DNA from 2 places in the Aliiglaciecola sp. SL4 genome. Region 1 is predicted to be linked to the other one. Evidence: predicted binding sites of a transcription regulator. Region 1 holds the regulator's gene; the other holds the start of a gene.
The links. The regulator FNR, encoded in region 1, switches genes on or off when oxygen is low (the NO sensors DNR and NnrR bind a similar motif). The targets are predictions, from matches to a motif close to TTGATCTAGATCAA.
Positions count from the first base shown of each region.

Region 2: the regulator FNR is predicted to act here: its motif matches at 6,687-6,700, upstream of AB6T38_RS07880 (OmpW family protein).

Region 1 is NZ_JBGOSE010000002.1:35,894-50,959, forward strand. It holds gene AB6T38_RS03870 (patatin-like phospholipase family protein) at 1-440, opposite strand, end outside; gene ttcA (tRNA 2-thiocytidine(32) synthetase TtcA) at 456-1,343, opposite strand; gene uspE (universal stress protein UspE) at 1,479-2,411, opposite strand; gene fnr (fumarate/nitrate reduction transcriptional regulator Fnr) at 2,525-3,262, opposite strand; gene AB6T38_RS03890 (sulfite exporter TauE/SafE family protein) at 3,288-3,953, opposite strand; gene ccoS (cbb3-type cytochrome oxidase assembly protein CcoS) at 3,950-4,135, opposite strand; gene AB6T38_RS03900 (heavy metal translocating P-type ATPase) at 4,148-6,535, opposite strand; gene AB6T38_RS03905 (FixH family protein) at 6,535-7,026, opposite strand; gene ccoP (cytochrome-c oxidase, cbb3-type subunit III) at 7,097-8,077, opposite strand; gene AB6T38_RS03915 (CcoQ/FixQ family Cbb3-type cytochrome c oxidase assembly chaperone) at 8,070-8,255, opposite strand; gene ccoO (cytochrome-c oxidase, cbb3-type subunit II) at 8,257-8,862, opposite strand; gene ccoN (cytochrome-c oxidase, cbb3-type subunit I) at 8,874-10,319, opposite strand; gene AB6T38_RS03930 (hypothetical protein) at 10,754-11,077, shown strand; gene bfr (bacterioferritin) at 11,089-11,556, opposite strand; gene bfr (bacterioferritin) at 11,560-12,036, opposite strand; gene AB6T38_RS03945 (cation:proton antiporter) at 12,174-13,748, opposite strand; gene AB6T38_RS03950 (hypothetical protein) at 14,041-14,454, shown strand; gene AB6T38_RS03955 (PAS domain S-box protein) at 14,699-15,066, shown strand, end outside.
Region 2 is NZ_JBGOSE010000004.1:164,190-179,255, forward strand. It holds gene AB6T38_RS07840 (DUF3570 domain-containing protein) at 1-1,154, opposite strand, end outside; gene AB6T38_RS07845 (DUF4266 domain-containing protein) at 1,145-1,369, opposite strand; gene AB6T38_RS07850 (TlpA disulfide reductase family protein) at 1,383-1,838, opposite strand; gene AB6T38_RS07855 (hypothetical protein) at 1,955-2,668, opposite strand; gene AB6T38_RS07860 (hypothetical protein) at 2,665-3,423, opposite strand; gene AB6T38_RS07865 (cupredoxin domain-containing protein) at 3,413-3,772, opposite strand; gene AB6T38_RS07870 (ATP-binding protein) at 3,790-5,088, opposite strand; gene AB6T38_RS07875 (response regulator) at 5,089-5,760, opposite strand; gene AB6T38_RS07880 (OmpW family protein) at 5,967-6,617, opposite strand; gene AB6T38_RS07885 (MipA/OmpV family protein) at 6,784-7,650, opposite strand; gene accC (acetyl-CoA carboxylase biotin carboxylase subunit) at 7,859-9,199, opposite strand; gene accB (acetyl-CoA carboxylase biotin carboxyl carrier protein) at 9,214-9,660, opposite strand; gene aroQ (type II 3-dehydroquinate dehydratase) at 9,672-10,121, opposite strand; gene AB6T38_RS07905 (ACP phosphodiesterase) at 10,332-10,916, shown strand; gene upp (uracil phosphoribosyltransferase) at 10,927-11,556, shown strand; gene AB6T38_RS07915 (EAL domain-containing protein) at 11,729-15,066, shown strand, end outside.

The sequences.
Region 1 (15,066 bases):
CCTTTAAAAGCAATTGGCGGAAAAAGAGCGGGTATTGCACAGGATGCTCTCACCGCTTCGGCTAATGGGCCTTGGGTAAAAGAAACCTCTTTACCACTATAGAGATCGGTGGCTACTACACCTAATGGTTTGGATAATTGTTCAAACTCTCGTTCACAAAAATTCTCTTCAAGGGCTTTAAATACTTTTATACCACTGGCAAGTCCGCCTTTACGAAAGCCAACCCCCATAAGCCCAAGTACTTGCCACTCAGATAAAGAACTAGCCCATTGTGCAAGAGGTTCTAATTTATTACTCGCATAAGCGGCACCAACGTAAGCACCTATTGAACAACCTGCCACTACATCTACTTCAATACCAAGCTCTTCTAAGGCTTGAATAATTCCGATATGCGCCCAGCCTCGAGCGGCTCCGCTTCCTAACGCTAATCCAATTTTCATCTATTGAAGTGATCCTTAACTTATATTGATAATATTTACGGTGTCATCATTACTAATGGATGGCGACGAAAAGTCTTCTTGATCAAATCCAATATCACCGTTTTCAAACGGTGTTTGTTGTGTTTCTAAAGTTTTAAAGTCGAAAAATTGATTGTCAGCAAGATGGGAAGGAACCACATTTTGCATCGCTTTAAACATACTCTCTATTCTACCCGGAAAACGCTGATTCCAATCTGTTAGCATGTTTTTAATCACCTTACGTTGCAAGTTCTCTTGAGAGCCACACAAATTGCAGGGAATAATCGGAAATTCAAGTAGTTCGGAATACTGGGTTATTTCTTTTTCAGAGCAATAGGCTAATGGTCGTATAACCATTTGTTTACCATCATCGCTGACGAGTTTTGGAGGCATAGATTTTAAGCGTCCCCCATGAAACATGTTCAGAAATAAGGTTTCGAGCATGTCATCGCGGTGATGTCCCAAAGCGATTTTTGTCGCCCCCAAACGTATTGCCGTTTTATACAGTATTCCTCTACGTAACCTTGAACAAAGGGAACAAGTGGTTTTGCCCTCTGGAATTTTATCTTTGACGATGGAATAGGTATCTTCGGTGACAATTTCATAAGGTACTTGTAAATTTTCTAAGTATCTTGGAAGTACATCCGCGGGGAAGCCAGGTTGTTTTTGATCTAAATTAACCGCAATAATTTCAAACTTTATAGGGGCAATTCTTTTTAGAAACATCAAAATATCGAGCATAGTGTAACTGTCTTTACCGCCAGACAGGCAAACCATCACTTTATCGCCATCCTCGATCATGTTGAAATCGGCGATTGCTTTACCTACATTTCGTCTTAAGCGCTTTTGAAGTTTATTGAAACTGTATTTTTTACTCTCAGACAGAGACTCGATCTTACTCATTATATTCCTAGAAAACATTGCAATCAGCGCAGATTATACCTGTCCTCATAAAGGACATAAACACTCTAATTTCAAATGTTTTAGGTAAAGTTCTGCTCTGATATTGCTAATGTATTACTAGTGCTTGAGTGGACACTCAAAACCTTCAGGTTTTATGGCTAAAACATCACAATTGAGAGAGTCGATCGTGTGTTCAGCGGTATTACCAATAAGAGCTGCGGTAATCCCTGTTCGACCTACAGTTCCAATCACTACTAACTCTGCATCTATGGTTTTAGCAACTGATGGGATCACATCTTCAGGTAAACCTTCACTTAGATGCTGGTTTTCTTGAGGTATATTGAATTGTTGTGCATGTTCAAGCATACATTTAGCATGATGCTGCTTGACTGATTCCGTATAACCAACGGGATCAAACTCTGGAATTTCTATGGCAATATTCACCGGTGTCCCAGGGTAAGAGTTAACAAGGTTGACTTTGCCTTCTAATAAATCAGCCATCATCCCTGCAGTTTTCGTAATGGTTCTATTTAAACTATGGTGCTCATCATCTTCGCTACCCACATCTACAGCCGCTAAAATGTTGCCATTGCTTGGCCAGTCATGTTCTTTGACAAGCAATACAGGCACGGGTGATTTTCTTAATATATGCCAATCGGTAGGGGTGAAAATAACCGATTTCAAGGTGTCGTGCTCGTGAGTGCCTTTTACAATTAAGTCATAACTGTGGTCAATCACCTCAAATAAGACACTTTCATAAGGACGATTATGCCAAACTACTTTGATATCTACAGAGGTTGAAGAGTTAGCTGACAAGGGCTCAACGATATTGGCTAGCCAATCAGTTTTATCATCCACCACAGCTTGGCGCATTGTTTCTCGTTCATCTACGGTTAACATAGTGGTCATTTCATACGAGAAATCGTAAATGGAAAGAAAGGCAGTAACACTTGCCCCCGTTTTTTGTGCCAGTAAGAGAGCACGTTTAAACGCTTTCTGATCATCAGTGGTCGGGTCTACAACGGCTAGTATTTTGTTAAATATGGACATTAGTTAACTCCCTTGAAAGGTTTACACTTACAACTTAAGTGTATGGGTAATTTAGCTATTTTGCCAGTTAACCGACTATTTGTTTTGACCTAAATCAACTTAACAGGAAAGGCTTATCCGCAGGCTTTATTCTGCAAAACATGTTCACCGAGTTTAGTTCTAAGGGTGGATAAATCGAGGAGCTGGATAAATTTGCCATCTACTTTTATGATATTTTCTTTTTGAAAACGGGTTAATAAACGGCTCACGGTTTCTACGGTAAGACCTAAATGGTTACCTATTTCGTTGCGCGTCATGGTTAAGTTGAACTCTGTTTCCGAAAAACCACGAGAGTGAAAGCGGTCAGATAAATTAACCAAAAAATGTGCAAGACGTTCCTCTGCGGTACGTTTATTCAATAGCATCATCATACTATGGTCTTGGTTTATTTCCGTGCTCATGATCTTAAGCACTTCTTTACGTAAAGACGGAAGTTGCTCGCTCATAGTATCAAGCTTGTCATAGGGTAACTCACACACCATAGAGGTTTCCATGGCTTGGTTGTAACTTTGGTAACTGTCTGAAAAGAGTCCGTCGAAACCAACAATATCACCAGGAAAATGAAACCCGGTTATCTGTTGTTCTCCATCAGGGGAGGTAATATAGGATTTAAATGAACCTGTTCTTACCGCAAATAAGGAGGTGAATTTCTGCCCTGGAATAGTGAGCTGATCATTTTTATGCAAAGGACGTTTACGCTCGATTATCTCATCCAAACTTTCCATTTCTGTTTGGTTCAGGGCTACGGGGATGCAAAGGTGGTTAAAACTGCAATTTTGGCAGCGAATACTGAACTTGTTCGAATCAGACATTAGATAATTCCACTTAATTCATTCGTTACCAATTATGAATCCCTTGGTAACATAAAATCAAGCCAAATAAACATAATAAAACTGCGACGCTACGTTTTACTAAGGATTGTGTTAACCAACTTCTGATTTGAGTGGCGCTAGCTCCCATTGCTAACATAATAGGCAGTGTGCCTAAACCAAAACAAAACATGGTCAACGCACCTTGTACGGCGCTGCCAGTGGAAACACTCCAGGTTAATGTTGAATATACTAATCCGCAGGGCAGCCAACCCCAAATCACACCATAGGGTACGGCATACATAGGGTGTTTAAAGGGAATAAAACGTTTTGACAACGGACTGATTTTACGCCAAAAAATAGCACCAACTTTTTCGACCTTGGTGAGCAATTTAGACCATTGACCCACATAAAGCCCCAGTAATACCATAAATACCCCACCAAACAGGGTGAGTACTTGTGGGTTGATGAAAGATTGGGTTGTGACAACTTGCCCTAAAAGTCCGGCGATAGCGCCAGCAACACTGTAGGATAAAATACGTCCTGTATTATAAGCGATTAAAAATGGCCATTGTGACTGATTTTTTGGCAAGGCAAAGGTAAATGAGGTAACAATACCGCCGCACATCCCTGCACAATGTACACTACCTGCAAGACCAATTAAAATCGCTGAGAACCAGCTGATATCGTTCATTCTTTATCAGTTTTAGGGGTTTTTTGTGGTGCTTTTTTGTCTACGTCATCATCGAATAAAATGTTGTAACCTTGACGTTCTAAATCTTCAAATTGATTTGACTTAACTGCCCAAAAAAAGATCCCGATAGCTAACAAAACGAGCAGTATAGCGATGGGGATTAATACATAAATAATACTCAATTTAGTTTCCTATTAACGGAGCAGACGAATTGAATTTGCTACTACAATGATTGAACTTAAAGACATACCGATAACGGCCATCCATGGGCTTAAGTATCCAGCCACTGCAAGAGGAAGAATAAGTGCGTTGTAACCTATAGCCCAGACCATATTCTGTTTAATCTTATGGCGTACCTTGATTGCCATACTAACAGCAAATTTTACATTACTTAATTTCGAATTTAATAAAATGATATCGGCTGAACGTTTCGCCATGTCACTCGCGTCACCTACTGCAATAGATACATCGGCAGCCGCTAATACAGGCGCGTCATTAATACCATCTCCAATCATCAACACTTTATGTCCATCAGCTTGTAAACTTTGGATGTAATTGAGTTTTTGTTGAGGAGTTTGCCTAAAATACACATTGGGAATTCCCAAGGCGTTGGCAACCGAGGTAGCACTTGTTTCGGCGTCACCACTTAACATCACTAATTGTTTGCTACTCAGGTCATTGACGAGCTGTTTAGCGTCTTTTTTGACTACATCTTTTACCGTGAATGCGGCGATTAATTGTTTGCCTAATTGCAAATACACGCGAGAGTCATCAGGGTTTACTGGCAAATTTAATTTATCATCTAAAATGCTTAAATTACCAATCTTTACAATTTGTGATTGATAGGTACCTTGCAAGCCTTTGCCAGCAATGGTGTCTACGTGATTAACCTCTAGAGGCGTTTTGGATTGAAACGCTTGGGAGATTGGATGTTTAGAATACTGCTCGATGCCAGCCGCTAAGTTGAATACAAAATTTTCGTCTGAATGATTAAATAGCTCAACTTCACTTACACTAAAGTGACCATTAGTGAGGGTACCTGTTTTATCAAAAATTACCGTATCGACATCAGGCATGACGTCAATTATATTTGCTCTTTTTACCAATAAACCATATTGGTTTAACTTTGCTATGGCGCTAGTTAATGCCGTGGGGGTTGCTAAGCTTAATGCACAAGGGCAGGTGGCGACTAAAATCGATATGGCCACCCAAAATGCCCGATCTGGTTGATAAGCTAACCAACCGAAATAACTAATCAGAGTAATTCCTAGAACAATTACAATAAAATATTTTGAGGCTACATCAGCATACACTGCAGCCTTGGGTTTATCGGCAAGGGCTAATTCTTGCAAACGTAGTATTTTATTTACTAAGGATAATTTAAGTTCATTTTCAACTTCTATTTCAAATGAGCCTGACAGACTAATGGTGCCGCCATACACATGGTCACCAATATTCTTTTTGATTTTCTCAGACTCACCCGTCAACATGGACTCATCTACGTTTCCATCGCCAGATGTTATCACCCCATCGACTGGAAACGTTTCACCAGGGCGGACTAGTATTTTTTGTCCTGGTTTAAGGTGTTTTGCTAACACCGAGTTTTGCTTGTTATCACTATCTATCTGAATGGCCGTCAGTGGAATGTATTTAAACATATTGGCAGATATGAGACTGGCTTGGTGTCGTGAACGGTGTTCTAAAAAGCGGCTGATTAGTAATAAAAAGATGAACATACAAACTGATTCAAAATAAATTTCGCCGGTATGGGTAATTGTTGCCCAAGCACTAGCCACAAAAGTACCGATAATGGCTATTGAAACGGAAAAGTCCATATTTACAGATTTCATTCGTAATGAACTAAATGCACTTTTATAAAAAGTAAAGCCAGAATATAGCACCACAGGCGTGGTTAATAGAAAACTCACCCAGTGGAGAAATTCTTTGGTTGTATCTTCTATTGAGCCAAAAATACCAAAATACAGTCCGATGGCTAACATCATGACCTGCATACTCATAAGGCCTGCTAATCCAATACGTTTTAAATAGCTTTTGGTTTCTTTTTGGTAAGAAGCTTCGTGTTCGTCCGCTTGAAAGGGAAGGGCGTGATAGCCTACTGACTCAAGTTGTGAAATGATTTCACTTAGCTTTAATTGCGAATCGATCCAATTTATCGTTGCTCTTCGCGCAGAAACATTCACCGCGATGCGTTTAATACCAGGGGTTTTTAAAAGTTGTCTTTCAATTAACCAACCACAAGCAGCGCAACTTATGCCTTCAATGGTTAATTGTATTTGCTTTTGACTACCGTCATCAACCACAAATTCTTGTTGAATTTCCTCGTGATCGTATGCCTTCAATCTATCAAGGGTTTCTGTTAACTGTTCGTCGCCTTTATCGGCAAACTCTGTTCTGAAGCGGTAATAATCTTCTAATCCATTTTCAACAATTGCTTCAGCAACAGCTTGGCAACCTGGGCAACACATTTTGCGAGGTTTACCTAAAATATCTGCCCAGAAAACCTCTCCTTTGGGGATAGGAAGGCCACAATGGTAACAGCTATTTGGATTATTATTTTCCATTAAGGGTTAAAGTTGAAAGGGGCTTTCTGGGGTAAACCTTTATCCTGCATTATTTTCCATTGCTCATCTAAAGGCGAAAGAGTGAGTTTCCATTTACCTTTTATTGGTTCCTCAGCAGTCGCTTTGTAAATTCCATTAGCATCTTGCGTGAGTAATAATGAAAAATCTTTATCTTGCAGAGTCGCGTGGTAAAAATGAAGTTTTAACGCTTCTCCTGAATTTGGTTTACCAGACAAGAACTCGAGTTGTACCCGATTATCAGTGATGGTTAAGACAGTAGAGATTCCCTGAGCTTTTGCTTCTTGTATCTTGGTTAACTCTAAATTAATGCCTTTACCTTCTTTGTAATAATCGTCTATTACTAAACTATCTTCAGTGTTCAAGGCGAGGTTTAACATAGTGACACTTAGGCAAATAGATACAACAGGTATGGTGATTAAAAACCAAGGCCAAAATTGTTTATACCAAGGTGTTTTATCTGAGCGATTCATTAATATTTACTTCTTATTTAAGAAAATAAAGCCTCGATAAACGAGGCTTTATTAGGAACGAACTTAGTGTTTATTTGTTTTTAGATAAACTATAAACATAGGTCGCTACAAGGTGTATTTTCTTTTCTCCCAAAGTATTTTTGAAAGAAGGCATCACACCAGCACGACCATAATTAACGGTTTCTGTAACCACATCGGTGCTTCCACCATATAGCCAAATATTATCCGTTAAGTTTGGAGCACCAAGAGCTTGATTTCCTTTACCGTCAGGACCGTGACAAGCAGAACATACTGCAAAGCGTGCTTTACCAGCTTCTTTTAAATCAGGGTCAACTTGACGGCCACTTAAGCTAAGTGCATAAGCAACAACTTCTTCAACACCTTTTTCGCCAAATGAGGGTAACCATGCTGCCATGTTAGCTTGACGGCCAAGGGTTAAGGTTTCAACTATCTTCTCTGGTGTGCCACCGTATAACCAGTCATGGTCAGTCAGGTTAGGGAAGCCGCGTTGGCCTCGAGCATCAGAACCATGGCATTGGGAACAGTTTTGCATAAACAAACGCTGACCAATTTTTAATGCTTCTTCGTTGTTAACCAAAACTTCAATAGGCTGTTCAGCATATTGATTGAAAATAGGCGCAAATTTTTCTTCCGCTTTTTCAAGTTCTCGGTCGTATTCAACACCAACACCACCTAAACCGAATAGGGCAGTTTTAGCTTCTTCTCTAGAAGCCAATACGGCGTCTTTAGATTCTTGTAGTGTTTGTACGTTTTGGTTAGAGCTTTTCCAACCTAACAAACCTTTCCAATTCCCTAAACCCGGGTAAAGTAATAAATATAATATTCCCCAAATCATGGTCATATAGAACATGATTGTCCACCACTTAGGTAATGGGTTATTAATTTCGATAATACCATCAAATGAATGATGCATATCGTCACCTTCTGCAACGCCTGTTTTGTTTAACAGACACCAACGTAAAATCAGGTAACACCCTAGAATTGTTCCCAATGAGATTACTGAGACCCAAATACTCCAAAAGCTACTCATTTATCGAAGACTCCCGCTCTTTTTTTTCTGTTTGTTGGGTTGGCTCATCATCAAAAACCAAATTTTCTGCTTCATCGAATCTTTTTTTAGCGCGGCCACTAAAAGCCCAAACCACTATGCCAATAAAGCAAACAAAAACCACAACTGTAAATATGCTACCCGCTGCACCGTAATCCATACTATTTCAGCGCCGTTCCTAGAGATTGTAGATAGGCGATTAAGGCCTCCATCTCTGTTTTACCTTTTACTGCTTCTTTCGCACCTGCGATTTCTTCTTCGCTGTAAGGTACGCCGAAGTCTTTAAAGACGCGCAGTTTTTTCTCAATCAATTCGCCGTCAAGAGTATTTTCGGCTAACCAAGGGAACCCTGGCATATTTGATTCAGGAACAACGTCTCTAGGATTCAGTAGGTGAACGCGATGCCAATCATCACTGTAACGACCGCCAACTCGTGCAAGGTCAGGTCCAGTTCGTTTTGAACCCCATAAAAATGGGTGTTCCCAAACCGACTCACCTGCAACCGAGTAGTGACCGTAGCGTTCAGTTTCAGCTCTAAAAGGACGGATCATCTGGCTATGACAACCAACACAACCTTCGCGAATATAAATATCTCGGCCTTCCATCTCTAAGGCAGTATAAGGTTCAAGACCTTCTACTTTTTCCATTGTTTGTTGTTGGAACATTAATGGTGTGATTTCAACCATGGCACCGAAACTAATGGCGATTAGAATAAATATCGCCATCAATCCAATATTCTTCTCAACCAGCTCGTGAACGTTTTTCATCTCAAATCTCCTTATGCTGCTTGAGGTTGAGGTGAGTTTTCAGGATCTTTTGAAAACTCTTCATTAGGTGTACGTACAGTTTTGTAAACGTTGTAAGCCATCAATAACATACCAGCAACAACGAATGCACCACCAATAAAGCGAACAAAATAGAAAGGCTTAGACGCTTGTAATGATTCAACAAAACTATAAGTTAGTGTGCCGTCTGGGTTCACTGCGCGCCACATCAAACCTTGTAATACACCTGACATCCACATGGCTACAATGTAAAGAACTACACCAATAGTGGCCAACCAGAAATGTACGTTTACCCATTTAATGCTGTACATCGCAGGTTTATTAAACAGTACTGGGATAAGGTGATAAATAGAACCGATTGACACCATTGCCACCCAACCTAATGCACCTGAGTGTACGTGCCCAATTGTCCAATCCGTATAGTGAGAAAGGGCATTAACGGTTTTAATTGCCATCATTGGACCTTCGAAAGTCGACATGCCATAAAATGAAAGAGAAACAATTAAGAATCGTAAAATTGGGTCGGTACGCAATTTATGCCATGCACCAGATAAGGTCATAATACCGTTAATCATGCCACCCCAAGACGGAACAAATAGGATGATTGACATAACCATACCAAGGGACTGTGTCCAATCAGGTAAAGCGGTGTAATGCAAATGGTGAGGGCCTGCCCAAATGTAAAGAGAGGTAAGTGCCCAGAAATGGACAACTGACAGACGATAGGAATAGACCGGTCTGCCAGCTTGTTTAGGTACGAAATAATACATCATACCCAAGAAACCTGCTGTTAAGAAGAAACCTACAGCGTTATGGCCGTACCACCACTGCATCATTGCATCTACAGCACCGGCATAAATCGAATAGGATTTAAACAAGGAAACAGGGATTGCCATGCTGTTACCAATGTGCAATACAGCAACAGTAAGCATGAAGGCTCCAAAGAACCAGTTTGCCACATATATGTGCGACACTTTGCGTACTACAATTGTACCGAAGAAGTTAATAATGTAAGCCAACCAGACTAGGGTGATTAAGATATCAATTGGCCATTCTAGTTCAGCGTACTCTTTAGTAGTCGTTAACCCTAAAGGCAAGGTGATTGCAGCTGAAACAATAACAGCTTGCCATCCCCAAAATGTAAAAGACGCCAACTTGTCACTAAAAATCCTAACTTGCGATGTTCGTTGCACTACATAGTATGAAGTGGCAAACAGAGCACATCCACCAAATGCAAATATAACGGCATTGGTATGTAAAGGACGCAATCGTGAAAAGGTGAGGTAAGGAATGTCAAAATTTAAGGCTGGCCAGTAAAGTTGTGCTGCAATAAACACACCTACCGCCATTCCAATAATTCCCCATACGACAGTCATTATGGCAAATTGCCTAACGACCTTATAGTTGTATTCCGGATGTACTTGGCTGGCTACGCTCATATCAATGGATCTTCCACATCATTATTTATGACAAAAATAACGAATTATTTTTGATTTGTTATGTGTATGTGACACTATTGTCACGGTTTTTACATTTCATTAACCTAAGTCTATGAATTCGTTTTCAAAACTTAGATTTTGAAGACGCGATCATAAAGTTTTTGCCATAAAAAAGATAGCATAAACACCATAAGGTTGATCTTAATCAATAGATTTTCAGCATTTCTTGTTTTTATTCTGGTGATCATTCAAACTAACTTTCAAATAATCACCACACTCGCTCATTTCATAGGTACAACACTCTGATTAAACGTATCTTTCCTATTATAGTTGTAATTTTGATTCTTTCCGTAGTTTATTCACTGAATAATAAAAACGACTCAATTCTATCGAATAATCTATGTTATTTGGAATCGAAATCGTGCGTTATTCAAATGGAAGACTCTATTGTGCAGGTAGCCTTTTCTAGGTTTCCAATAGTGATTGAAGAAATGCTCAATATAGAAATAACTTACGACACTCAATATGTGGTTAGAAAAGGTTGGTTAGAAGGCACTAATATGTACATGGGGAAAACCCCACTGTTTTTAGAGTCGAGTCGAATAGATAAACAGAATAATCACGTTTTGCTCGATGCCCAATTGTTCATTGGTGCTTGCAGCGAACCTAATATGAGATGGAAATTAACCATTGAACTGGAAGATATACAAACGGGTAAAATACATACTATATTTGTATTCTTCCAAACCCAAATTTAGCTAAGTGGTCGTTACATTTGAGACTGTAAATAATTTGCTAGACCCAGTCGCTTGATCAAACCGATTTGTTGTTCCAACCAATGCGCATGATCCATTTCTGTGTCTTCCAAAAGAATCATAAGCATATCTCTGGTCACATAGTCTTTTTCTGACTCACACAACGCGATGGTTTTTTTCAACTCTTCAGTTACAGTATATTCGACACGTAAATCGCTTTCTAACATTTCTAGTACATCAGCACCGACTTTAAATCCTGAACGAACCGTCATATCAGGAGTGCCCTCTAAAAACAGCATACGTTCGATTAACTTAGTGGCATGACCTTTTTCATCGTCAAATTCATGGGCGATACGTTCATATAGTTTAGTTAATCCCCAGTCGTCATACATTTGAGAGTGAATGAAATACTGATCCATTGCTGCCAATTCATAAGCCAACAAACCGTTTAACGAATCTATTATTACTTGATTACCTTTCATATTCTAATCTCCCGAACCGACTTGCGTTTGCAAGTAATTTTCTAATCCCAATGCTGAAACTTGATACTCTTGAGTTTCCAACCAATCTAAATGTTCTTCTTCGTATTCCAAGATATCTTCTAATAAATCGCGCGATACGTAATCTTGTTCTGATTCACAAAGGGCAATGACATTTTTTAATTTGGGGATCTGTTCTAATTGGAACTTACTATCGCATGCCAGCATTTCCACGGTATCTTCGCCGATATATAGTTTTCCTAACATCTGTAAGTTAGGCAAACCTTCAAGAAACAGGATTCGTTCAATCAATTCATCGGCCTGTTTCATGTCTTTAATTGACTTTTTGTAACAAACTGAATTGAGCTTATCTAACCCCCAATTTTTATACATTCTTGCATGTAAAAAATATTGATTAATTGAGGTTAACTCTGTCGTTAACACTTCATTTAAAGCAGCAAGTATATTTGCTTGACCTTTCATCTTAAAAATCTCCCGAAAAACAATAAGGCGAGTATAGACCAATAATTGAGGGTTTGTAAGTTTTTCCTTTAAAAACAATTGGATAGTCAATAGTAATGGTTATCATTTTTGATTCTGTTATTACTCGCCAATAACAGCTACTTGTTTGAAAGAGATAACATTTGTAGGCTTTCCTCAGCAAAGCCGCTTCCTGCCTCTGTAAAAAAGTTGAAAACTTTGTCTGCGCCGGCTTTTTGCAGCAACTCGATTTCATCTTCATAACGAGCAATAGATGCAACAGTACCTTGGTAATTAGCATTTCTTAATTGTTGGGTAATATTACTGATATCTTCTACTGATGGGACTGCAAGCATGACAATATCTGTTTGACGTAAATCGAAATTCTCCCAAAAATCAACATCTTCACCGTCACCAACAAATACCTGCATATTTAATTTTTGCATTTTACGTATTCGATTCTGATCAGCATCCATTCCCCAAACCTGTTCTTTCATAACATTCTCTAATGCTTTGTATGCGCCTTTACCAACACGGCCCATACCGATTATTAGAACGCGAGCATTAGTCGGTAAGTTATAAATATCTTCCTTAAGACGTTGGGGATGTTCATAATTTTTTAGTTTATGTTTAATTCGATTATATTGTTGATGAGAAGAACGGTATCCGAAACCCGTGAATAGGAATGAAATAGACACAGCTAACGCTAAAACAACTAACCAGTGTTTTTCTACTAAATTTTCATTAACTAATAATGCAACAACAATAAGCCCAAATTCACTGTAATTTCCTAGTACTAAACTGGCTAAATATGAGGTTCTAGCGCGTAGACGTAAGCGTGTGAATATACTGAAAAATAAACCAAATTTAAGGGGGATAAGACAACATAATAAAAGTGCTGTCACTAGCATTTCAAGGGTGGGGAGTGCGGTAAAGCCGATGGATAGAAAAAAGCCAATAAGGAAAAGATCTTTGAAGCTCATAAGCGACTTAGATAGTTCTGATGCTTTGCTTTGATTAGCCAGTAACATACCAAGAACTAGGGCCCCTAAATCTCCTTTGAGACCTACTAACTCAAATAGCTCATAGCCTCCAATGGCAATAAGAAACCCCATCAGTGGGAGTAACTCGCCGTGTCCGGCTTTATCTAATAACAACGACCAAATGGGTTTGGCCAAAAACAACAGCAGTAACAATATAGCCCATACAGAGGGAACTTTTCCTGTGGCGATAACTAAAAATATTACCGCGAAAATATCTTGCATGACTAAAATACCAATGGCAACTTTCCCATGCCTAGTGCGGATCTCACCACTTTCTTCAAGTATTTTAACAATACATACGGTGCTGCTGAAGCTTAGGGAAAAAGCAATGAGAGCGCCGGTGACGATATTTATATCGGCAAAATAACCAACTCCTAATGCTGTTAGAAAAACGAAACAAGATGCAACAATAAGTACCCAAAGAAACATGTGTAAGGTGCTTCCAGCCCATACCTCAGATTTGATCAAGTCCCTAATATTGAGTTTAAGACCAATGGTGAACAGCATCAAAGTAATGCCAAGACTCGCAAGCGTATCTAAGGAAGCATTGGCTTCATAGCCCATGAAATTTAAACTAAACCCTGCAATTAAAAAGCCAATTAGCGGAGGTAATCCTATGATTTTCATGGTTAAACCGCACAAAAATGCTACTAGGATAAAAGCGAATTCCATAATACTCCAATGTTACATCTAAAAATTTGATTTGATTAAGTAATATACTTAGGGATAAAGCTGGGTTAAATAGATTTATTGTTCTAATTTTAGAATTGGCTAAATGATTTCTATATACACCTTCCAATTAAGATTATTAAAGCATAAATTTAATTAAGGTGAAATCGTCTGTTGAAATTGAAGTTTTATCAAAACTTCAATTACTTACATTTTTTTGAGTTAGTATTAAGTTAAACTAATGTGCTACTTCGATTAAGAATAAACTTAATGGATTACCAATCTAGGAAAATGAATGAGTGATAATGCAGCTTTTTTTAAAATCACTCCTGTTGATGATATTCTTTATATCGTTTTGAAAGGTGTATGGACGATTCAAGCAGACCTTGCCTACATCAGTGAATTGTCTGTAATTGCAAGTAAAAAAAGAAGCCGTGACTGGGGGGGTTGTGTTGACATGTCTCAGTGGACATTGCCCAAGGAAGTCTTTGAATCTCCGTTTAAAAGTAAACTGATGTTAAAACGTAAAAATCAAGTTGGTGAAAGTTGGATAACAAAATCGTCAAATCAAGGAGAGGAACTAATGTTCTTTTTCGACGATTGCTCTTTTAACCCAAAACGATTCGATAAGGCAGAAGATGGTTTAAATTATTTAGAAAGCTTAGGGTTAAAAGTTCCTGAATATGACCTAATAAAAAATTATCCATGATGATTATTTGGCCTATTTAGTGTTTGGCGTCATCGAGTTTTCGAATAAACTTACCATCGATACCGTTAATTTCTTAAATGAAATAACAACGTTGCATTTTAATTGTGGTAAAATAATTGCACGTAATATTGCTTTTAGGTGAATGCATACTTAGTAACATGCAATAAAGCGTCTTCTGTCCTATGAGTTGATGCGTTTAAAAACATTTTTTCCCTTATCTATTTTTCTGCGGACTAACTATTAAATGGAAAAAAAATTAGACATCAACAAATGGCGATTTAATTTCCCTCCCCAAATCGCTATTTTAATTTACTCCGTTGTCGCAGGTGTCATCACATCGATTCTTATCGCGCTGTTAGTTTTGTATATACAAACACAAGAGCGTAATTACATAGACAATGTCACCCAAAACACCTCTAACAAAATAAAAATATTGCTTGAGGACGATCTGCAAAAGCGAATGTTGACCTTGTCGGAGTTCGCACAACTTTCACATATTTCAAATAGGTTAACAGACCAAGATTGGAATTTGCTTGGTAAGGCTCTTTACGACTCCCATAGCGGGTATCAGGCCATCGGGTGGATTGATAGTTCATTTCATGTACGAAAAAT
Region 2 (15,066 bases), on a different contig from region 1:
CCGTTTTCCAATTGCATACCGTATTTTAGCCCTAGGGTAATTGCTGTCATTTTTCCTAACCGGTAGTCAGCACTGGCATGCTCAGGAAGTGGGGTTCCTTGAGACAAAAATGGATTGTAAAACTCCGCTTCATTTTGCTGATAGTATCGAATGTGTGGTTGTATGTAGCTGGTCTCCGATAGGTTATATCGAAAACGAGAGTCAATTGTATGGGAGTCTATATCCCAATCATCCGTAGCAAAACGATAGGAAAAATCGACTACACCTTGATCAAGGGCATACTTGGTTTGCCAATACATGCTGTGTTTGGTTCGTTCTGTGGGACGAGATTCATAGACCACATCTTGGGTTAAACCTTGCTGATCCACAATACTAAGCACTTTGTAGGGGTCATTGTGATAACCATCCGACATGGACAAACTATAGTTAAACTGCATTAACATACGACGATTAATCACTTGGGTGACACCCAACAGTAAATCTACCGTATCTTTTTGTTCACTGCCTTGTAGACGAGTGGCATCAAAGGCTTGTTGATAAGCTTCTGAACTGTCGAACTGCCCGTTATCAACTACCATGCTAGAAAGATCTACGGGGCGACCTCCCACGGGATCTATACTATCAAATGCATAGGAAACGCCCGCCGATAGGGTGGTATTTCTCTGATTAAAATCCATATCCAGTGAGCCATTACCCACAATGGATAAATAGTCGTATTCTTTGGAAGCTTGTAAACCACCGCTAATTCGGTAATTTTCACCGATAGGCTGTGTCCATTGTCCACTGGCTTGTACACGGGTATCGTGAAATGTATCATCTAGGGGTGTTTCGCCTGCTTCAACGGTATAGGTTTCGTTACCTGAAGGACGAGTAAATGTTTGCACACCAGATTGGGCAACAGCGCCTGAGGCAGAAGCACCGGTAAGCGTATCGATGACCAGTTTGCCATTAAAATAATGCTCATCTCCGAAGTCTTTGTTGGCATTAAATACTCCTTCAACTAGTTGTACTCGATCTGTTTCACCGTAGTACAAAATAGCAGTATCAAACTTCCATTCTTCGCTGTTGTCTTCAGCTTGAACAGATGTGCCTAACAATGCGCATGAAGCTGCGGCAAGAATAGCACTGACGTTTTTAGTTTGTTTTAGTTGCATCCACAACCTCCGCCTGCAAATGAACGTCCACCACTGGTGGCTTCCTTACTAAAATAAATGTGATCATCTAGGCCAATGTCTACCCCTTCAGAATCAAGGGCCATTTCATCCTTAGCGAGTAAATCACGCTCCCAGGGTTGCACACCTAAATTTGCACAGCCTGCAAGTTGCATCACGGCCATAACGGTAATCATAACTATGGTTTTTCGTTTCATTTTCTCGGCTCTCCTATTGTTTTAGTAGCGCGACGATTTCTTGTTCATAAGATGTGGATTTATCTAAATGAAATCCTTTGTGAGCGACCACAAGTTCACCTTGTTTGTTGATCAAATAACTGGTCGGCATACCTGGAATTTTGTATTGGCTGGCTAAACTGCCTTGGGGATCGTAGGCAATATTGAATTGCGCAGGGTATTTGCGTAAGAATTTTTGGGCTAGTTTGGCATCTGTATCCAAATTTACAGCCAACACCACCAATCCCTCAGAGGCGTATTTATTGCTAATTTCATTCATCCAAGGAAAGGACTTGCGGCAGGGTTTACACCAGGAGGCCCAGAAATCTAAATATACTACCTTACCTTTGTAATCACTTAACTGAATGTCTTGCAATCGAAAGTCAGGCGCAGGTATAGCACTGGATGGTAAGTGCACTAATAACAGTAAGGTTAACAGTAAAATACGCATAAAATACTTACTCTAAACAACAATGCTTACAGAGTAAGTTATCAACCTTAAGGGAATCTTAAGCTAAAGGAATGCGGTGTGTTTTTTTCCTGAGTGGCTGGTTTACGGTATGAGTATTAAAATTCGTACTCAAGAACGAAGCGTAAAGTATGATCTTTATTGTCGCCATTCAAGCCAGAGATAAAACCTAATTCCCATTTTAATTGTTTTTGGCCTTGGTAACGTTGAATCCCCATAAATGCTGGACCAATTCCAACGAACTTTTCTCCCGTGTAGATTTCCACTGAAGGTTGTAACCATGGGTGCCAACGATATCTGTATTTTAGTCTGAATTGAGGAATAACCTCGCTTTCAGTGTCAATGTCTCTATCGTTGCCCCAGGTATAAGTCAGTAAAAAGTTAGTGGTTAAACTGGTTTGTCCAAACTCTTTTTCAATCAAGAGGCCAGACGTGGCTTCCCAAAGATCTTTGCTATGGGCTTTTTCAACTTCAAACAACGCGCCCCAATCAGCCCAATATTGCCCTTGTTCTGTGAGCATCCAGCGAGCCTCGATTTCATAGGATGCTAAACCAAAATCATCGTTTTCATCTCTAGCGCCGACTAAATAAAATTCTAACATCAAATGCTCTGAAACTGCTTTTCCAAAAGCGAAACGTTGGGTCAGCAGATTACCATCATCATTTTGGCGAGAAGCAAATCGCCATTCCACTTCCCGCTCATTGGGCAAAACATAGGGGTGGTAGACTTTATCTACTGAGCCTTCATCGGCGAAGGTTAGCGGGCAAAGCACTAAGTTGGCGAGTAAACTTAAAAAGCTGAAAAACCTCATAGGTTTGGCTCCTTATTTACTTTTTTAGTTGAGTTGCTGAAGCGCCTTAGCAAAACAGGCAGTATTAACGCGACTAAGTAGATCAAAATATATAATCCTGTGGGAGATGACTCGTAACCTATTAATGTGGCAAGAAACTGACCTATTTCATTTTCATCTGAAATGAATTGTTTGCTACTCCAAATTTGTTGTGAAGTGACTAAATCTGTTTGTTGCAGCAGGTAGGCAATGTGGGAAAACTGACCCACAACAAAGACTAAAAACAGATAGCGCGCTACCTTCACTTTTTGTAGCGGTTTTAATAGCAATACCAGCAATGTTGCAATGCTGGTACAGATACCAACCCCTAAAATTAACCCTAAAAATAGCGAATGACTCTGCTCATTCACACGCCAGAAACTGACATAAAACAGCAGTAAGTTGCTGGCATTAAGAATAATAATACAGGTGACAAACACAGTGGCTAAAAGCCGCGCTGTGAAATTGTACCTGAGTTGATGATTCACGAAAAAGGCACCGGCAATAAGGTAACCGATGATCAGCAACAGGATTTTAAGAAACTCAAACCCCAAACCATCGGTGAATTGGGAAATAAAACCGATGTTGTTGAACACCAGTAAACAAACAATAGTTCCGCAGCCAATACCCAGAGGTAACCAGTGTCGCCAATTGGGTATCAACACTATTAAAATGGCTATGGCCCAAAATATCGGCAAAGCATCTTTTAGGAACAGCACCACTGTACTACTTAGCATTTTGACGCTCCTCAACGGGTACTACGTTAACGAAGCCAATAGCTGTATTTGGATGATACTCGCCAAAGTAGCGATACCTTCCGGCATCTAAAGGGCCTACATAGATACTCGACTGGCTTTTGGCAAATACGACTTTTTCTCTATTGAGGTCAAAACTATCAATTTCTTCAGGGGTGTCATCCAGATTGATAAAGGTGATTTTAACTTTTTTGTGTTGGGGAATATCAATTTCCGGCGGATAAAATAAATGATTCCGAATGGTGATAGTAATTTCATCGATAGCACAGGCTTTAAATGACAGGGCAAGTAACACTAGCATCATGAATTTTTGCATGATGTGTTCAAGCATTTTTCTGCGCACATTATTCATGCAGATTTAAGCTCAACAAACACTCTCAAACCACCTAAGTCTGATTTACCTAGCGTGAGTTTGCCTTCGTGCATAGCGACGATTTGTTCGACTATGGATAGACCCAATCCACTGCCCTCAATTTTACTCTTTTGATGACTTTGACCTCGATAAAAGCGCACTGTGGATTTTTGTTGTTCGTGTTGTGGAATTCCTGGGCCAGAATCATCAACGCGAATGCGTAACCATCCCTCATCAAGGCTCAAGTTTATGCGTATATCGCTGTTCTCTGGTGTGTATTTATTGGCATTGCTAATGAGGTTTTGTAGCAAGGTATATAGGGCAAATTCATTGCCTTTAAATTCACAGGACTCACCATTGAGTTCGATGCTTTGATTCTTTCTATCAATATTCACATAGCTATCGGAAATAACTTTTTGGGCTATTTTGTAGGGGTCACAAATATCAAAGTTAGCTGAGATAATTTCAGGGTTAGTACGACTGAGTAACAAAATTTGATTGACCACGTGGATCATTCTATCTGTGTCTTGTTGTAGCTGTTGAATCTCCTCGTATTCACAGCCTTGGCTCTGCTGTAAATTATGCAAGTTTATTTTCAGTACACTCAGGGGAGTTCTTAGTTCATGGGCGGCATGGCTTGCGAATTGTTTTTCCCGCTCGAAGGCCGAATCTAAACGGTTCAACAAGCTATTCAGTGTGCTCACCGTGGGTAACAACTCCTCAGGGGTTCGTGACAAAGCAATGGCAGAAAAATCATTTTCTCGGCGCATAGACAATTGACTGGTAAGTTCCCTAAGGGGCGCTAAACCGTAGGTAACTAGTAGGAATATGGCTAAGGCTAAAACGGGGATGGCGAGAAAAAATGGCGTCATCGCCGAAATCATCATTTCTTCGGTTAGTTCAAATCTTGTTTTTAGTGGTTGAGCGACAAAAACCCAAACAGAGGTTCGTTGATTGAAGCTGGCATAAACCCGCCACCGTTGCGCATTAAAGTTCTGGTCAGAATACCCTACTTCAAAGGGGGCAATGGCAGTTAAAGGCACATTGCTGGTGCGTAAAACCAAATCTTCATCAGACCAACTTTGAATGGCTAAATCTTCATTTGAAGCGGCAATAGTCTCGCTAATTTGCTTGGGTAAGTTAGTCATGCTTTGGGCGAGAGTTTTCAATTCAGCATCGAATAGTACCGACGACATCTGCATTCCTGAACGATACCCTTGTAGTGCCGCAATAAAACTAATCAGCGCAATAGCACTGATAAGCAGAAAGGTCAGGTATTTACGAATTGAATCCATTTATCCAGGGTAAGCTCGCTGATTAATGCTATAGCCTACACCACGAACCGTTTTAATAAATTCGTTAGGTAATTTTTTACGTAAATTGTGAATATGAACTTCAATTGTATTGCTTGCCACTTCATCGCCCCATTCGTAAAGCTTGGATTCCAATTGTTGTTTAGATTGAATACGCCCAAGGTTTTCCATTAATGACTTCAGCAGGGTGAACTCTCGACGGGAAGTTTCTACCGGCTGATCATTTATGATCACTAAATGATGAGTAATATCGAGACTCACGGGACCGCAGGATACTAGGGATTGTTGAGAAGTACCTAAGCGCCTTTCCATTACCCGTAAGCGGGCCAGCAACTCTGACATTTCAAATGGTTTAGGTAAATAATCATCCGCGCCTTTATCTAAACCTTGTATTTTATCGGAGGTTGAGTCCCGTGCGGTTAATATTAATGTTGGTATGTTGTTTTTCTGTTTGCGGATTTTATCGAGTAAGGTTAATCCGTCCATATCGGGCAACCCAAGGTCAAGGATCATTAAATTGCAGTCATCTGAGGCCAAAGCCGCTATGGCATCTTTGCCGTTAAAAACACAATTAACCGCATAACCCTGCTTGCGCAATGATTTGCTTAAGGCTTCAGATAAAGCGAGATCGTCCTCGACTAATAAAATACGCATAATAGTGGGTTCTTTTTCGTTTGCAGCAATGGCTTAGCATATTGGCAATAGTTTAATTGAATGACAATTTGTATTGTGATCGTCTCTACCATTATAAGAAGTTTACCTTAAAGTAATCTTAACGCAGCTCTTTTAGCAAGGTTGTTTTTATGCGCCAATAAAAATGGGCACCGAAGTGCCCATTTTTTTATAACATTTTAGTCCGTTTAGAATTTATAACCAACGGTGAGTGAATAAACAAATGGGTCGATATCTACATCAACAGTTCCAGCTGAACCATCATTAGTAAATGTCGCTTCAGTGCTGATATCAATGTAACGTGCAGAAGCATTAACAAACCAATTGTCATCCAACATATAATCAAAACCAATTTGCGCAGATAAACCAACAGAGTCATCTAACTCTAAATCATCAAAGCCTGCTTCTTGATTAGCCGCAGTGAATTCTTCACTGAAGAAAATAGTGTAGTTAATACCTAAACCAACATAGGGTTGAAACGCACTATCGGCGTCTAAAAAGTGATAATTAGCTGAAATAGTTGGTGGTAAATGTTTTGTAGAACCTAAGGCTCCAACGGTGTTTAAACCAATATCATGTTCAAAAGGGGTTGCTGCCAATACTTCAATTGCCCAATTAGGTGACAAGAAATACGCAAAGTTTAATCCCAATTGAGAGTTGTTATCGACATTTACTCCCACACCAACATCTGCTCCGCCAATAAAAACATTACCGCTTGATTCGTCTGGGGCAACGGTGGTGACACCTGCACGTAGGATCATATCGCCAGTTGTATATGCCTGTGCTTGAGTGGCGCTAAGAGCGACTGCTACCGCTAGGTAAGCTGCTAATTTTTTCATGTGTTTCTCCATCGATATAATGTGTTTAAATTTGATGGAAAAAGCTTACCCAATTGAATTATTCTGATATTGATCTGGCTCAACCAAAAAGATTCAAAAGATTGATGTAAATCAAAGTTTTATAATACAGCCCTAAAAAGCAGTGAGTGCAAGCAGGTATAGGTGCTTAATTTTGGTATTCGTTGCTTTTTCTAATTTGCCAAACTATTCCTGCGCCAAAAGCGTAATTGTTGTTTTCCACCAGCAAGGGGCTGTCGCTATTGGCCGCGTTATTTTGGAATCGATAAGATGCAGTCATGAACATGCGTACAGTTGGAGTAACGTTAACCATATAACCGGTAGATAAGGTAAGGCCAAGATAGCCCGCTTTTGCATCGTATTCAGGCCTTAGTTGAGTGGCGAATTGGGTATCCACTTGATAAAAATAGTCATGTAATTTTTCTGTGGCCCAAACAGGTGAAACACTGAACCGGAATCTATCTTCAGGTTGGAACGCACCTACGTATTGATAGGTTAATTCAGGGTTTAATACATACCCACGATGGGTAATAGAAGAAAAGTCGGTGGAAAATACACCTCGGCTTTGCAATTTAAATTGTATTTGCTGAATTCCTATAGCTTTGTTACCACTTTCAAACAATTTGAGACGAACCTGCGGACCTACCTCAAACACAAAATCGAGGTCTGGCATGCCTGCTCGTACCGAATCTTCGTTAGAGTCTGCGCTAAATGCTGCATCAAGGGATAGGTCTACTTCTATCCAGCTCTTTTCTACGGCCACTGCTCGTATCACACTGTTATCGCCTACTCTGATAACATCTCCACGGTAGATGAAAAAAGGTAAAACGAAACCATTGTGATGATTGTCTGCTGCTCCTGGGTATTCAGGCGTGCTAAATCCTGCGCCGACGATACCCGCTTCCCAACGTGGTTTTTTGATGTAATCGTTGTCCATAGATGTATCTACTTGAGCAAGAGAGGGGAAGCTAAGAAAGAGGGTAGCTAAGGTTAAAAGACGCGATGTGAGGGACACAAAAATACCATTTGAATAGGAATAGTATGGAAATTTACTACAGTAAATGTCACAAGCTCAAGCTTAAAAGCGTAAATATATAAAAGCACTTAGGAAGTCGCAGGGAGAAGATAAAACGGATTGGATAAAATGCTTGAATCGGGTGAGAGATAAGAGTCGGAGCCTACCTAATTTTGACTAGGTAGCCTCCGATGAGTATTTACAGCTATCAGAGCTTCAGTTTTTTCTCTAGATAGTGGATGTTTGTTCCACCATTAAAGAAGTTTTCATCTGCCATGATGCTTTGTTGCAAAGATATGTTGGTTTTAATGCCATCTACAACAAGTTCATCCAACGCATGACGCATTCTAGCTATAGCCACATCACGGTTTTCTCCATAGGCTATTAACTTACCAATCATAGAGTCGTAGTGCGGCGGGACGCTGTACCCTGCATAGATGTGAGATTCCCAACGGATACCAAAACCACCTGGCGAATGGAACATATCGATTTTTCCAGGACTAGGCATAAAGGTAGCGGGATCTTCTGCGTTAATTCGACACTCAATGGCATGACCACGAACTTGCACATCTTTTTGTTCGATTGATAGAGGTTGACCAGCGGCAATACGAAGCTGCTCTTTGATCAAATCTACACCGGTAATCATTTCTGTTACTGGATGCTCAACCTGAATACGGGTATTCATCTCAATGAAGTAAAAGTCACCGTTTTCATACAAAAACTCAAAGGTTCCTGCACCGCGATAGCCTATTTCGATACAGGCTTTACGGCAGCGTTCACCGATACGCTCACGAGTTTCAGAATTAATGCCAGGTGCAGGGGCTTCTTCAACTACTTTCTGGTGGCGGCGTTGCATAGAACAATCGCGCTCGCCTAAATGAACTGCATTACCTTGACCGTCGGATAAAACTTGAATCTCAACGTGACGAGGATTTTCCAAGAATTTTTCCATGTATACAGTCGCATTACCAAAAGCAGCACCAGCTTCAGCCTGAGTCATAGAAATAGCTTCGATTAGCTCTGACTCTTTACGCACAACGCGCATGCCTCTACCACCGCCACCGCCAGCAGCTTTAACGATAATCGGATAACCAATTCGCTTTGCAATATTTTTATTGCGTTCTGGGTCGTCGTTCAGGGGACCATCAGAACCAGGTACACAAGGCACACCCGCTTCTTTCATAGATTTAATGGCCGACACTTTGTCACCCATTAAAGTGATGGTTTCTGCTTTTGGACCAATGAAAATAAACCCACTTTTTTCAACTGCTTCTGCAAATTCTGCATTTTCAGCTAAAAAACCGTATCCAGGGTGGATAGCAACTGAATTAGAGACTTCAGCTGCGGCAATGATTCGGGGGATATTTAAATAGCTTTCTGTGGCTGAAGCTTTACCTATACAGATAGATTCATCTGCAAGCAAAACGTGTTTCAGATCCTTATCTGCGGTAGAATGTACAGCGACGGTTTTGATCCCCATCTCTTTACATGCACGCAGAATTCGAAGTGCTATTTCACCCCGGTTCGCAATTAAGACTTTATCAAGCATGATAATTCGCTCGCTTATTCGATTACGAACATTGGTTGATCAAATTCAACAGGTTCTTGGTTCTCTACCAAAATTTGTTTTATCACACCTGCCTTATCGGCTTCTATTTGGTTCATCATTTTCATTGCTTCAACAATACACAATGTATCACCAACATTTACTTTCTGACCAACTTCAACAAATGCAGGCGAAGTAGGAGACGCTGAACGATAAAAAGTACCAACCATAGGTGATTTTACAACATGTCCCGATATTTCTGGGCTTGCTGCTGGGGCCGCCGCAGCAGCTGGAGCAGCAACTACCGGAGCGGGTGCCGGAGCTGGCGCATATTGCACAGGAGCTTGTGAACTTGCGCTTGCTCTGTGAATACGGACTGACTCTTCCCCTTCGGTAATTTCAAGTTCCGAAATACCAGACTCTTCAACTAGTTCTATCAATTTCTTTATTTTACGAATATCCATTTAAGCTCTCTTTAGTTACTCATTAAATTAATTTGGCAGTGGCGTTTGGCAGCAATAATTGCCGCTTCGTAACCGTAATCCCCTAATCCACAAATTACCCCTTTGGCAATATCTGATAAATAGGAGTGTTTTCTAAATTCTTCACGGGCGTGCACGTTCGACAGGTGCACTTCAATAAATGGAATGCTAACACTTAATAATGCATCTCTAATAGCAACGCTTGTATGGGTAAATGCACCGGGATTAATAATGATAAAATCAATATTCCCCATGGCATTATGAATTCTTTCTATCAGCTCATGTTCAGCATTAGATTGAAAATGAAGCAGCTCAATGCTTTCTTGATTTGCTAGAATTGTTAATTCATCTACAATATCTTGTAACGTCTTTGACCCATATATCGTTGGTTCACGTTTTCCCAACATATTAAGGTTAGGACCGTTTAATAATAAAAATTTCACGAATTTGTCGCTATCTTCTTTTAAATTTCATCGTTGCGATACTCTTAACGTAAATCTGATAAAAGTCAAATGAGAACCGAATAAAAATCAACCAATCAGAGGTTGTTTAGATTAATTATAGAGAATAGTGTCCAATTAGCAGCAAAATACTGGTCTTATCAGCGAAGTTTACTGCATCTTTTTTTAGTTTTAGCTCAAAAGGTAACGTTTTTGAATTATTTAGCCCATATCCACCTTGCTCATGTTTCCCAAACGAGCTTGTTGGGTAATTTTTTGGGAGACTTTGTAAAAGGGAGTAATTTAGAACACCTTCCCATTTCGTTACAGAACGGCGTGCGTTTACATCGAAAAATTGATTCATACACTGATAACCATCCTGTTGTTAAATCATTGAGAGAACAGTTTTCCCCAGATTTGCGGCGCATTTCTGGCGTTATTATCGATATTTATTTTGATCATTTGCTGTCCACACACTGGCAAAATTTTACAACGCAAACTCAACCCCTAGTATTGTCTGAGTTTTACCAGCAATTGAAACAACAACCACCTAATATTAGTCAACATTTTGCATCCGTGCGAGCTGGCTTGCTAAAACATCAGTGGTTGCAAAACTATGAAGACCGGAAAAGCTGCTTAGGGGCTTATCAACAAATTGAAAAGCGTTTGAATATGCGAATTAAATTCGCACAGGATGGATATCGATTCATGAATTCATATCATGCGCAGATAGAGCAAGATTTTTTGGCGTTCTATCCCGAACTCATACATTATGTGCAAACAGTTGAACTAGATTAAAGGATCAATTATGGCCGTCCATGAAATTAAACACCCATTGATTTTACATAAAATAGGCTTGATGCGAGCTAATGGTATTAGCAGTAAAGATTTCCGTGAACTGGCTAGCGAAGTTGGTAATCTGCTGACCTATGAAGCGACACGAGATTTACAAACCGAACAAGTGACTATTCCTGGTTGGACGGGAGAGCCAATTGAAGTGGCAAAAATCAAGGGTAAGAAGATTACGGTGGTACCCATTTTACGGGCTGGATTAGGCATGTTGGATGGTGTGTTGCAATTAATTCCAAACGCTAAAATAAGTGTCGTTGGGCTCTATCGCAACGAAGAAACCCTCGAGCCTGTGGCTTATTTCGACAAAGTAGTTAAAGATGTTGATTTACGTACTGCACTGATTGTTGATCCTATGTTGGCAACTGGTGGAACGTTAATTGCCACCATTGACCTGTTAAAGCAGAAACAATGTAAAAAAATACTTGGCCTTTTTTTAGTCGCCGCGCCAGAGGGAATTGCTGAGGTCGTTAAAAAACATCCTGATGTTGATATTTATGTGGCGGCTATTGATGACAAGCTAGATCACCGAGGTTATATATTGCCAGGGCTAGGTGATGCTGGAGATAAAATATTTGGCACACGTTGATATTAGTGATTTTGCCTAGGGTTTGGTTAAATACATTGTTCGCCGATTTAAGAGTAATATATAAAAGAGTTGGTAAGCGAGCTATATTGAGTAATAATTAAATTTTGCACATTTAGTTTATTTATTCAACATGCTTGGCTAGAACGAGTATAACCTCGGAGTGTTACCAACTTTGCTTGAAAATTTCAAAAATAGCGTTGTTTTTTATGGATTGAGTTATATCTATCGGTTTTGTAGCGCTATTTCTATTGCTTGTTTTTCAATTCTGTGGGGATTTCATGTTTCTGCAGCGCCGCTAATTAGCGAACCCAAGTTTGTGCAGTTATCTACTGTGCAAGGATTGTCACAAGATACAATTAATGACTTACTTATCGATTCCAGCGGATTTTTATGGGTAGCAACTCGGGCTGGTCTGAATCGATTTGATGGTTATCGTGTGCAGCATTTTGATGGCAATGAAATGCAACTGGCCGATATTTCCATTGAAATTATTTTTGAAGACAACAATCAAAACATTTGGCTAGGCACACGTCGTTCAGGTCTTTTTAAGATTGAGACCAAAACCGGAGAAACGACCCTTATTGAACATTTCGCCGTCGGCGGCAGTACTTGGTCGGATAGCGTCACAAGTATCAGTCAATTGCCAAATAACCAAATTATTGTAAGCACGGAGCGAAGTGTTTATATCGTTAGCCCTGATTTGGGCAAAGCTTCACTGTTATATCAACTGCCTAAACACAAACAAGTGGTTGAGTTTAAAATCAACGCTACCCTCTTCTTAGGGGATAAACTGTTAATTGGCCGAGGTGATGGGTTATTTGAGGTTGATTTAGAAAGCGGCAAAGAACGTCAAATTGAACTACTAGGGCAGCAAAACCAGGAACCCATCAGCGAATTGTTTTTAGCCAGCGATAACGTTATTTGGATTGGCAGTAAGATAGGCCTGTTTTGCATCACCCTGAATCAGAATAATCAATTTGATCTGGTTGATCATGCGTTGAGTATTCCAATTTTAGATATATATGAAACGAGCTATGGCAGTTTATACATAGGCTCGCAAGAAGGTCTATTTAGTTACGATCCTTCTTCGGAACAGCTTCAAGACTATTTAAATCCCTCCGATAGTCGGCTTTACATAACATCAGACGATGTAACCGCAATTGATGTAGATAGTAAAGGTAACCTGTGGTTGGGTTCCGCGTTTGACGGTGTATTGTATTGGTCAACACAAAGCACGAAATTCGAAAACGTTCGTCAAAATAAAGACGATGAGATCCAGTTAAGTAGCAACAGTGTGAAGTCTTTCGCCCAGTTCAATGATGATGGTTTGTGGATCGGCACGAGTAATGGCCTGAATTATTATGACCTTAAACAACATGAGTTGCGCGGCCATTGGTTTACTAAAGATATAGTCGGGGCCAAACGAGCTCGAATTCGAGATATAGAAACTTACGGTGACAACACCTTATTGTTAAATACCGATGGTGGCCTGTGGTCTTTTGACACTACTACCAATACTTATGCTCTGGCAGCGAGCGTTGATTCAAAAGTTGCCCAATTACTGAGTAGCAGGCTAGACAGTTTTGCCAAAGGTAATAACGGCTTTTACTGGTTCAGTAACTTGGAAAGCTTCTACAAATATGACGCACAAACTGGTGTCGTGTCTGAAGTCGAAACGTTAAATAAACAAATTGATGCCAGCGCGTCATACGGATTTCTGGGGCGAAGCCGTGTTTACAAAGATCTATTATGGATAGCAGAACGAGAGCAATTATGGGCTTACAACACGAAAACCGATAGCTTGCAAAGTGTCCATCGACTCGAGCGTGCCAGCATGGGACAACCTGTTTACCCTGAGAGTGTCGTTGAAGACAACAATGGGACCCTATGGATTGCGTATCCGGGAGCGGGTTTAGTGGGACTTGATGCGACCATTTATACCCCGAAATATGGCTTCGACAAGCAGAACTTGCTGCCGAGTAATATGATTTATGGGATCAACCAAGATGCAAATGGCTTTATCTGGATGAGCTCTCATGCAGGTTTATTGAAATTCGACCCTGCAGGCCCTTATTTACAACAATATGGGATTTCTCAGGGACTAGACGGAAAAGAGTTCAATGGTTTATCGCATATCGTTTTACAGGATGGACGTTTGGTCTATGGCTCACAAAAGGGGCTGAGCATATTTGATCCATCATCTTTTGAAACTGATGATGGCGTACCACCCCAAGTAAAAATAACGTCCATTAAACTCAGTTCCAGTACACTCAAAATGCCATTGGTCAATTTGGACAAAAGAGTGGTGTTACTTGATCACAAAGATGCCGGTTTGACTATCGAATTCTCTACACTTGCATTTGAACATCAAAATACCATTCAATACCAATACAGGCTTGATGGAACCGACAGTTATATTTATCCGGCAACAACGGATTCGCAGGTTACTTTCCCCAAATTAGATCCGGGGGAGTATGTGTTTTCAGCCATTTCTTTTGACCCTATGACGGGAGTGAAAAGTCCACCTGCTTCAGTCCATATCTTTGTTAAATATTCACCTTGGTTATCGCCTGCAGCTTATACTATTTACATTTTTATATTTGTGTCTTTGGTGCTGTTTTGGTGGTATCGACGAGATATACAAAATAATCAGGTGATGTCGGCACATGCTCAAGCTTTGCAGAGTAAAAATCGACTAACCTTAGCGTTAAGTGCGAGTAACAGTAATGTGTGGGAGTGGCGCTCGGATAGTAACGAGTTTTACGCACCTAGAGTTTCCGAAGAATTAGATTATCAGTCTGACGATAACTTACTTAGCTTTGATGCGCACATGGATCTCATCCATGAAGATGATAAAGCTTTATTTAAGTCTAATTGGCAGGCTTTTATCGATAAAAATAGCCACGGTTTAGACGTAACTTATCGATTACGTTCGCGTACGGGGGATTGGTTTTGGTACCGTGATGTGGGTAATGAAGTAGTAGATGAAACTGGGCTAGAAAGTGTTGTCGCAGGTACCTACAGCAATGTGACTGAAACCGTGGCAGATCGAGAAAAAGTCAGGTTATTTGGTGAGGCTTTCAAGCATACACGAGACTGGGTCGTCATTTTCAATACAGATCTGGTACCAGTAGCGGTAAATACTGCTTGTTGTGAGGCATTTGGGATTAATGAGAATGGTGATTTAAAGAGCCAATTAACTCGTTTATTTAAATTGAATGCTGATTATCCTCCTCGATTCTGGAAGAAACTATCCGAATTGAGCGTGACAGGGCACTGGAAAGGAGAAGAGCAGCTAGATATTCACAATGATAAAGTCTTAAATGTACTCATTAATATGACTTCCATTGCTAGTATGCGGGCTCAGGGGGAAATAGATTATTATCTAATGATTATGTCGGACATTAGTGAACAAAAAGAAGCAGAGAACGAACTGCGTCGACTGGCTAATTTTGATGGTCTGACTGATCTCCCCAATCGCACTTTACTACTCGACAGGATTAAACACGG